3 regions of the Clostridium nitrophenolicum genome follow, and region 2 is predicted to be linked to each of the others. Evidence: a T-box and tRNA genes for the amino acid it is inferred to sense, from the RefSeq annotation. Region 2 holds a T-box; the other regions hold tRNA genes.
The links. The T-box of region 2 lies ahead of metG (methionine--tRNA ligase). A T-box ahead of a tRNA ligase gene usually reads a tRNA of that ligase, here a tRNA-Met.
Positions count from the first base shown of each region.

Region 1: it has a tRNA-Met gene. The T-box ahead of metG (methionine--tRNA ligase) is inferred to sense a tRNA for this amino acid. The anticodon was not compared.
Region 3: it has a tRNA-Met gene. The T-box ahead of metG (methionine--tRNA ligase) is inferred to sense a tRNA for this amino acid. The anticodon was not compared.

Region 1 covers NZ_AP042469.1:2,431,918-2,435,203, reverse strand. Annotated here, with positions in the region: gene ACZ5N4_RS11375 (YmaF family protein) at 1-57, opposite strand, end outside; gene ACZ5N4_RS11370 (SagB/ThcOx family dehydrogenase) at 438-1,196, opposite strand; RNA gene rnpB (RNase P RNA component class A) at 1,403-1,742, shown strand; gene ACZ5N4_RS11360 (hypothetical protein) at 1,780-1,920, opposite strand; tRNA gene ACZ5N4_RS11355 (tRNA-Met) at 2,057-2,132, opposite strand; gene ACZ5N4_RS11350 (MASE3 domain-containing protein) at 2,295-3,286, opposite strand, start outside.
Region 2 covers NZ_AP042469.1:5,707,670-5,710,955, forward strand. Annotated here, with positions in the region: gene ACZ5N4_RS27225 (nucleoside recognition domain-containing protein) at 1-447, shown strand, start outside; gene ACZ5N4_RS27230 (spore maturation protein) at 514-1,032, shown strand; partial or broken gene ACZ5N4_RS27235 (uracil-DNA glycosylase family protein) at 1,078-1,282, shown strand; T-box leader at 1,391-1,651, shown strand; gene metG (methionine--tRNA ligase) at 1,713-3,286, shown strand, end outside.
Region 3 covers NZ_AP042469.1:3,566,567-3,569,852, reverse strand. Annotated here, with positions in the region: gene ACZ5N4_RS17030 (pyridoxal phosphate-dependent aminotransferase) at 1-707, shown strand, start outside; tRNA gene ACZ5N4_RS17025 (tRNA-Met) at 1,265-1,340, shown strand; rRNA gene ACZ5N4_RS17020 (16S ribosomal RNA) at 1,606-3,114, shown strand.

The sequences.
Region 1 (3,286 bases), 2.5 Mb from region 2:
TTGACTTGTTTCTGGGCAACCTTGTTGTTGAAGAGTTGTCTCTATATTATAATCCATAGATATTTCCTCCTTTTTAATTATGAAGCATGCTTAGAAACGTACTTGTTGTTCGCTTCCTGGTATATTATATTTTATTTTACCAAAAATGTTCATATCACTTGATAAATCCTTTCTAGATAAACCTTTTATGTAAAAACCACGTATTCTTTCTAATTCGGAATTATGTTTCTATAAGTCTTTATCTGTGACTATATGTGGAAGCTTTTTATGAGTGCCAATATCTACATGCGGAAAAATTTTTAACCTTGGAAACATCAATGGAAGTATCCCTGGATGCAATAGCTTCTATATGATACACCATGATACACCAGATTTAGTTTTCAGTTAAATAGTGAAGTTTCCCCCTATCTATCCTTTTACAGCACCACTTGCTTACATCATTCAGTTTTAACCTTTCCTACCGGTGCAGCATAAATAACGAATTCATCTTTACCGTCAAGCATCAAAAACTTATCAATTATCTCTTGATTATAATCTCCTATTGCACAAGTTCCACAGCCTATAGCTTCACATGCCAAATATAAGTTTTGACAAAGATGTCCTGAATCTTGAAGAATGGTCTTATGAGCAGATATATCATATCTCCATTCACTTCTGTAGGGGATACAACTCCAAATAAATATAACTGCACTACTATCAAGGAATCTTTGTCCTGAAACAGCTTCTGTTACTTCCTCTTCCATGTTATTTTTATCAAACAGAAAGACAAGTTTATGATCTAAAGACAAATAACGATATACTCCTTTTCTTAGTCCTTCTACTTTATTTATCACTAAATAAGTTTCAAAGGGATGTCTTGCTCCACCTGAAGGCACTGTTCTAAAGGTTGCAAAATTTACTTTTCCAACAACCTTTTTTACCCCCTGAGTACTCCATAGTAAAAATGAAAGTTCTTCTAAGGATAGACTTTCTTCAGTATAAATTCTATTACTTTTCCTATCCATTAAACAATCGAAAATATTCTCTTTAGTTATTACATCCTTATTTACTTTCGGAAGCACAATTATTTCTGCATCTTCTTCTACAAACTTTTGGAGTGGCGGTTGTGGTAGTTTTTGTTTTTGATCTGTTTCAATACTATTAAGTAAATTAAAATTAGATTTCAACCACTCTCTTTGTAACTTAGCTTTATCCATACAATTACCCTCTTCCCTAATTTAAATTCATACTTATTAATCCCCATTTTATAATAACTAATACAACACTTCAACATAGTGAGTATAAATAAGTTGTAATTTGCTATATTGTTATTTTAGATAAATAGAAATAAAGCTAGTATTATCTAATACTGGCACTAAACACTGTTTGCAATTTTATATATGCTGTGGTATTATAATATCTGCGAGTAAGTCAGACAATCGCTGCTGTGGTAACACAGGAGAGGAAAGTCCGAGCTCCATTGGGCAGGGTGCTGGGTAATACCCAGTCAGGGTGACCTGAAGGAAAGTGCAACAGAGATATACCGCCGAAACTAGTTTCGGTAAGGGTGGAAAGGCGAGGTAAGAGCTCACCAGCGCATTGGCGACTTTGCGGCTATGTAAACCCCACCTGGAGCAAGATTGAGAAGTATCAAGGGGCGGCCCGTTCCACTTCTCGTTAGTATCGCTTGAGTCTACTGGTAACAGTAGGCCTAGATAGATGATTGTCAAATACAGAACTCGGCTTATAGACTTGGTCGCATATTGAAAACACTAGGTTTTACCTGAGTGTTTTTTTAAATTATTCTTCAATAAAGTAATAAATATCTATCTTCTTAACCTCATAAACAGTTTCAACAGATACTCCAATATTAAAATCACTCATATATTCCGCTAAAGATATCCCTGTAGACTGAACATTTAATAAAAAAACACCAAGCATACACTTAGTGTTTTTATCTCTATACAGCTTTCAAATAGTATCATATAAGTAGACACCTCAAATCTTCAATTTGTTAGTGTTTCCTTAATATGCAGCTAAGCTATAGAGCTTCCTATAATTTGTTATCAATACTTTTTGGTTGCGGGGGTAGGACTCGAACCTACGGCCTTTGGGTTATGAGCCCAACGAGCTACCAGCTGCTCCACCCCGCGATGTTATATATTGTATTGAACAACTTTTTGTTAATGATGTTCATCTATTCTCTAGTATGCTCATTATTTAATATAATAATACACCGGACTTAGTTTATCCATTAATTTCAGAAGAGATATCTTAATTCTTTTAGCATACTAAATGATAAGTCTCGGAAAACTTTATGTCAATTCATCATCGTCTATATCCTCTATGCAAGGCAATATAATAGAAAAAGTTGTCCCTTTTCCTAGAATACTTTCTACTTCTATTTTCCCTTTATGTTCCTTTATTATTTTATAACAAACATTCAATCCTAAACCTGTACCATTACTTTTGGATGTAAAAAACGGTGTACCTATTTTCTTTAAATTTTCTTCCGATATGCCTACTCCGTTATCCGTTATTCTTATAAACATTTCATTTGCTGATTCATTAAAACCAGTTTCAACTTTGAGTTTTGCATTGGTTTTATCAGTCATTGCATCTACAGCATTTTTACAGATATTTAATATAACCTGTTTCAATTCTGATTCATCACACATAACATAACGCTCTTCTTTGGATAACTGAAAATCAACATCAATGCCTTTTACAAGTGAGGATGACTTAACCATACTTTTTATGGATTGAAATATATCAATCATGGAAACTTCCATCAGCTCAGTTTCTCTTGGCTTTGATAGAAATAAGAATTCGCTAATAATTCTGTTCACTTCATCAACTTCTTCATTTATCTTTAAAGCATGTTTCTTAACATCCTGTTTTTGTGTAACGGCACTTATTAATTGACTCCTCCCTTTAATTGTTGTAAGAAAATTTCTAGTTTCGTGAACGATCTCTGCACCCATTTGTCCAAGCAACGCCAGCTTTTCCTGTTGTATTAGTTTTTGCTGCTCCTTTTTAAATTCCGTTATATCGGTGCCTATGCTTATGCTTCCAATTATATCTCCATCAACATTTCTAATATCAGTTAAATCAAGCAGCATATCTTTTTTATTACCTTTCAAAGAATATAATGATACCTGAGAAAGCTGTTTTTTTGTGTTATCTTTTAAGGTCAAGTCAGAAGGTTCTATAACATTAACTTTTACCAATTGCTTTAATTTATCTATATTCATGCCAATAATATCTTCTCTACTTGTTTCAAGTACTTCCTCCAATGCTTTATTAC
Region 2 (3,286 bases):
TTGGCAGGTATTATGTGTTTATGGTGTGGAATTATGAAGATTGCAGAAAAGAGTGGGCTTACTGATAAGCTTGCTAAAGTTCTTAGACCAATATTAAAAATATTGTTCAAAAGTGCAGCTAAAGATGAAAAAGCTATGGGTGCAATAGTAATGAATTTAACAGCTAATATGATGGGACTTTCTAATGCAGCTACCCCCTTTGGAATAAAGGCTATGCAAGAGTTAAAGAGACTTAGCAATAATAATGACAAAGCTAGTGATGATATGGCGTTATTTTTAGTTTTAAACGCTGCCAGTATACAGTTATTTCCTACTACAGTCATATCTATACGAGCAGCTGTAGGTTCTAAAAATCCAGCAGAGACTGTAATTCCAGCTATAATTACAACTGGAATAGTAGCTGTATGTGCAGTTATATTATGCAAAATATTAGAAAAACATTTTTAACTTTGAAGGACAATTTGGACAAGCCGTATTGTATTGCTTATTAATGTGCTATAAGGGGAGAAGTTTATGGATTATATAATAAAAGCAATAATTCCTATTATAGTAGTTTCGATTACTACATATGGAATGATAAAAAAGGTGAAAGTATATGAATGCTTTGTAGAAGGGGCAAAAGAAGGACTTGCAATAAGTGTTAGAATTTTCCCGTACTTATTAGCTATGCTTGTAGCAGTGGGAGTCTTTAGAGAATCGAAAGCTTTAGATTATTTTATCTATATAGTTAAGCCTGTCGTTAAGTTTATAGGATTACCTCCAGAAGTAGTACCTCTTGTATTAATTAAGCCTTTATCGGGCAGTGGTGCGATGGGAATATTTGCTGAAATACTAAATAATTTTGGAGCAGATAGTTATATAGGAAGAGTAGCATCAATAATTATAGGATCAACGGAAACGATATTTTATACACTTACAGTATATTTTGGTGCCGTTGGAATTAAAAAAATAAGACATACACTCTGGGTAGCAGTTATGGCAGACATGATATGTGTAATATTGGCTGTGACACTCGCAAGATTGATGTTTTAATTTTATGATAATATTATATAAGTAAGTGGTGTTGGGGTGAGCGAATTGTTGACATGGAAAGAGTTATATGAAGAATGTCTAAATTGTCACAAATGTAGCTTAGGAAATAATAGAACTAATATGGTTTTTTAGAGATGGAAATCCTAGAGCAACAATTATGTTCATAGATGAAGCCCAAGGAGAAGATGAGGATGCTCAAGGATTACCTTTTGTGGGCAAAGCGGGACAGCTGTTAGATAAGACTTTAATATTAGAGTCTTTATTGGAATAAAAAATATAATTTTGGGTATTATTATTTTAGAACAAAAAATTTTAATAAACATATTGACACTATGAAATATATGACATATCATAATGTTAAAATGCTATGAAGGAAAGAGTAGTAAATGAAGGTGTCTTAAAGAGAGTCGGGTTAGGTGAAAGCCGATGACAGTGTAGTTTATGAACATGGCTCCTGAGCATGTTATCTGAAAAATAGTAAGGTAATACGGAAGCAGCCGTTATACTGCAAGGTAATAAAAAGCTTTAGAATTTTAAAGTAAAGTTTGAGTTACTTACTGAGGTCTTTACTGAGAAGTAAAGATGAAATAGAGTGGTAAAGCGTAATCACGCCTCTATATGAAGAACTTCTTCATATAGAGGCTTTTTTAATATGAAAGATATAAAGGGAGGAAAAACAAATGGATAAAAAAACATATTATATTACTACACCTATATATTATCCGTCAGCAAAGCTGCATATAGGTAATACTTATACTACTGTGGCAGCAGATGCACTAGCAAGATTTAAAAGACTTACAGGATATGATGTAATGTTTTTAACTGGAACAGATGAACATGGGCAGAAAATTCAAAGATTAGCAGAAGCTAAAGGAATTACGCCAATAGCTTATGTAGATGAAATTGTAGCGGGCATTAAAGACTTATGGAAAATGATGAATGTAAGCTATGATAAGTTTATAAGAACTACAGATGATTATCATATAAAAGCAGTTCAAGATATATTTAAAAGATTATATGATCAAGGAGATATATATAAGGATTCTTACGAGGGATGGTATTGTACACCTTGCGAATCCTTCTGGACAGAAACTCAATTGGTAAATGGTAATTGTCCTGATTGTGGAAGACCTGTTGAAAAGGCAAAGGAAGAAGCTTATTTCTTTAAAATGTCTAAATATGCAGATAGACTTATTGAATATATAGAAAATCATCCTGAGTTTATTCAACCAGAATCAAGAAAAAATGAAATGTTAAATAATTTTTTAAAACCAGGACTTCAAGATCTTTGTGTTTCAAGGACTTCATTTGATTGGGGAATACCTGTAACATTTGATGAAAAGCATGTTATATATGTTTGGATAGATGCATTAGCAAATTATATAACAGCGTTAGGATATGGAAATGAAAATAACGACCTATATAATAAATACTGGCCAGCAGATGTACATTTAGTTGGTAAAGATATATTGAGATTCCATACAATTTACTGGCCAATAATGTTGATGGCTCTTGACATTCCTCTTCCAAAGCAAGTATTTGGTCATGGATGGCTTTTAGTTGACGGGGGGAAAATGTCAAAATCAAAGGGAAATGTTGTAGATCCTGTAGTTTTAGTAAATCATTTTGGAGCAGATGCTGTAAGATATTATCTTTTAAGAGAAATACCTTTTGGAGCAGATGGATTATTTAATAATGAAATATTCATAAAGAAAATAAACTCTGATTTGGCAAACGATTTAGGTAACTTATTATCAAGAACATGTGCAATGATAGAAAAATATTTTGATGGAACAATCCCAGCTCCGACAGCAAAAGAATCAATAGATGATGAACTTATCAATCTTGCATTAAAAACACCTAAAAAAGTAGAAGAAAGTATAGATAATTTGAGAATTCCAGAGGCACTAGACACTATATGGGAGCTTATAGGAAGAGCTAATAAATATATTGACGAAACAACTCCATGGATACTTGCAAAAGAAGAAAGTAAAAAAGAAAGACTTGGAACTGTACTGTATAATTTAGCAGAAGCGATAAGATTTGCATCAGTATGCATATCAGCATTTTTACCAGAAACTAGCGAAAAGATAAATAGACAATTAAATGCAGATGTTACTACTTGGAATAGTCTGGCTTCTTTTGATGGAACACAAGCAGGAAATAAGGTCAACAAAGGAGAGTTATTATTCCCGAGAATAGATGTAGAAGAAAAAATAGCCGAATTAAATAGGCTCAAAGAAGAACAAATGGC
Region 3 (3,286 bases), 2.1 Mb from region 2:
ACATTTTAGAAAAAAGCATTACATCGAAGACAAAAGCTATAATAATTAATAATCCAAACAACCCAACTGGAGTTGTATATAGTGAGAAGATTTTAAGAAGCATTGAAGAAATTTTGACGAGAAAAGAGAAAGAATATGGAAGTAATATATATATTATTTCAGATCAGCCTTATTGTGAGATAGTTTATGATAACGCTAAAGTTCCAAGTTTGCTTTCTATTTTTAAAAACACTATTATAGTAAATTCATTTAGTAAATCTTTAGGTCTTGCAGGAGAAAGAATAGGGTACATAGCTGTAAGTAGCAAAATAGAAAATGCAGATATTCTTGCAGATGCATTAGCCTACTGCAATCGTACTCTTGGTTTTGTTAATGCTCCAGGACTATTCCAAAAGGTTGTTGGAGATGCAATAAACGCTAAGGTAGATATTACTGGATATGAAAAAAGAAGAAACTTCTTATATGATAATCTAACAAGATTAGGATTTGAATGTGTAAAGCCACAAGGAGCTTTTTATCTTTTCCCAAAAGCATTGATAGATGATGATGTAGAATTTGTTAAAAGAGCTATGAAATATAATTTATTACTTGTTCCAGGAAGTGGCTTTGGATGTCCAGGACATTTTAGAATGTCTTATTGTGTAAAATTTGATATGATTGAAAGATCAATTCCTGCCTTCGAAAAATTAGTTCAGGAGTTTAAGTAAAAATAAATTAACATATAGGGTTAAAGACCGAAAGTTGACTTACACTACGGGATATGTTTCAAAGCTTCAGTACGTTAAAAACTTTTAGCCAGTCTAAAGCTCGAGTTTTAGACGACCTAAGACCCTTCGATAAACTCGCTATGCTCAAACACATCGAAGGGTGCTAAGGTTGTCTTAAAATTCTTCGTTAAGACTGGCACAAAGTTTTTAAATCTATCTTCAGCTTTGGAAACATATCCCTACGTGTAAGTTAACTTTCTGGTTAGTGTTCATATAAATTTAAGTTGATAATTTTCATAAAAGAAAAGAAGAAATAAATAGTTGAGAGTCATAGATAATTTTATTATGTAAATGTTATGTATCAGCTTTTAACTAAAAAAGAGTGGTACAACAAGACCAGGTGTGTCAGTATGTTAGATAGAAAGGATTCAAGAGGTTATTAGAGTATTACCTGTGTATGCTTAGCCTAAAGCAGTTGATAGTAATATTTAATAACTATAAAGATGATACAATAACATTCGTTGCTAGAGCGAGCGACAAAAGTAAAAAATGAATGTCGCGGGGTGGAGCAGCTGGTAGCTCGTCGGGCTCATAACCCGAAGGTCGTAGGTTCAAGTCCTGCCCCCGCAACCAAAAAGTATTTACAGCAAATTAGCTTGTATGATACTATAATGAAGCTGTCAAGAGCAGCTAGACTTAACAAAAAGAATTTAAAAAAGTTCTTGACAAAGTTAAGTAAGTATGAGAAACTGTATAAGCTGTCTTGAATGACAGATGATCCTTGAAAATTAAACAGAGGTTAAAAATCAAGATGATTTTTATTAAGTAAACTAAACCAGCAATTCTTTTGAACTACTTGTTAGTAGTCAAAAACAACAGTAATGAGCATTCAAACTTTTAAATTGAGAGTTTGATCCTGGCTCAGGACGAACGCTGGCGGCGTGCCTAACACATGCAAGTCGAGCGATGAAACCCTTCGGGGTGGATTAGCGGCGGACGGGTGAGTAACACGTGGGTAACCTGCCTCAAAGAGGGGGATAGCCTCCCGAAAGGGAGATTAATACCGCATAACATTAGTTTTTCGCATGGAGAACTAATTAAAGGAGCAATCCGCTTTGAGATGGACCCGCGGCGCATTAGCTAGTTGGTGAGGTAAAGGCTCACCAAGGCGACGATGCGTAGCCGACCTGAGAGGGTGATCGGCCACATTGGAACTGAGACACGGTCCAGACTCCTACGGGAGGCAGCAGTGGGGAATATTGCACAATGGGCGAAAGCCTGATGCAGCAACGCCGCGTGAGTGATGAAGGCCTTCGGGTTGTAAAGCTCTGTCTTTTGGGACGATAATGACGGTACCAAAGGAGGAAGCCACGGCTAACTACGTGCCAGCAGCCGCGGTAATACGTAGGTGGCGAGCGTTGTCCGGATTTACTGGGCGTAAAGGATGCGTAGGCGGATTTTTAAGTGAGATGTGAAATACCCGGGCTTAACTTGGGTGCTGCATTTCAAACTGGAAGTCTAGAGTGCGGGAGAGGAGAGTGGAATTCCTAGTGTAGCGGTGAAATGCGTAGAGATTAGGAAGAACACCAGTGGCGAAGGCGACTCTCTGGACCGTAACTGACGCTGAGGCATGAAAGCGTGGGTAGCAAACAGGATTAGATACCCTGGTAGTCCACGCCGTAAACGATGAGTACTAGGTGTAGGAGGTATCGACCCCTTCTGTGCCGCAGTTAACACAATAAGTACTCCGCCTGGGAAGTACGATCGCAAGATTAAAACTCAAAGGAATTGACGGGGGCCCGCACAAGCAGCGGAGCATGTGGTTTAATTCGAAGCAACGCGAAGAACCTTACCTAGACTTGACATCTCCTGAATTACTCGTAATGGAGGAAGCCCTTCGGGGCAGGAAGACAGGTGGTGCATGGTTGTCGTCAGCTCGTGTCGTGAGATGTTAGGTTAAGTCCTGCAACGAGCGCAACCCTTATCATTAGTTGCTACCATTAAGTTGAGCACTCTAGTGAGACTGCCCGGGTTAACCGGGAGGAAGGTGGGGATGACGTCAAATCATCATGCCCCTTATGTCTAGGGCTACACACGTGCTACAATGGGTAATACAAAGAGAAGCAATACAGTGATGTGGAGCAAAACTATAAAATTACCCTCAGTTCGGATTGTAGGCTGAAACTCGCCTACATGAAGCTGGAGTTGCTAGTAATCGCGAATCAGCATGTCGCGGTGAATACGTTCCCGGGCCTTGTACACACCGCCCGTCACACCATGAGAGCTGGCAACACCCGAAGTCCGTAGTCTAACCGTAAGGAAGACGCGGCCGAAGGTGGGGTTAGTGATTGGGGTGAAGTCGTAACAAGGTAGCCGTAGGAGAACCTGCGGCTGGATCACCTCCTTTCTAAGGAGTCGACAAAGTAGGTAATTCTACTTTGAAGGTTTGTTTACACTCTGTTTAATTTTGAAGGATTAGAAGGCTAAATGGCTTTGAACGGATAATTTAGGCAAATATATAAATAATGTTGTTTTATGGAATTTATGTGTGATTTATGCTAGTAAGTAGCTTAAGTCAC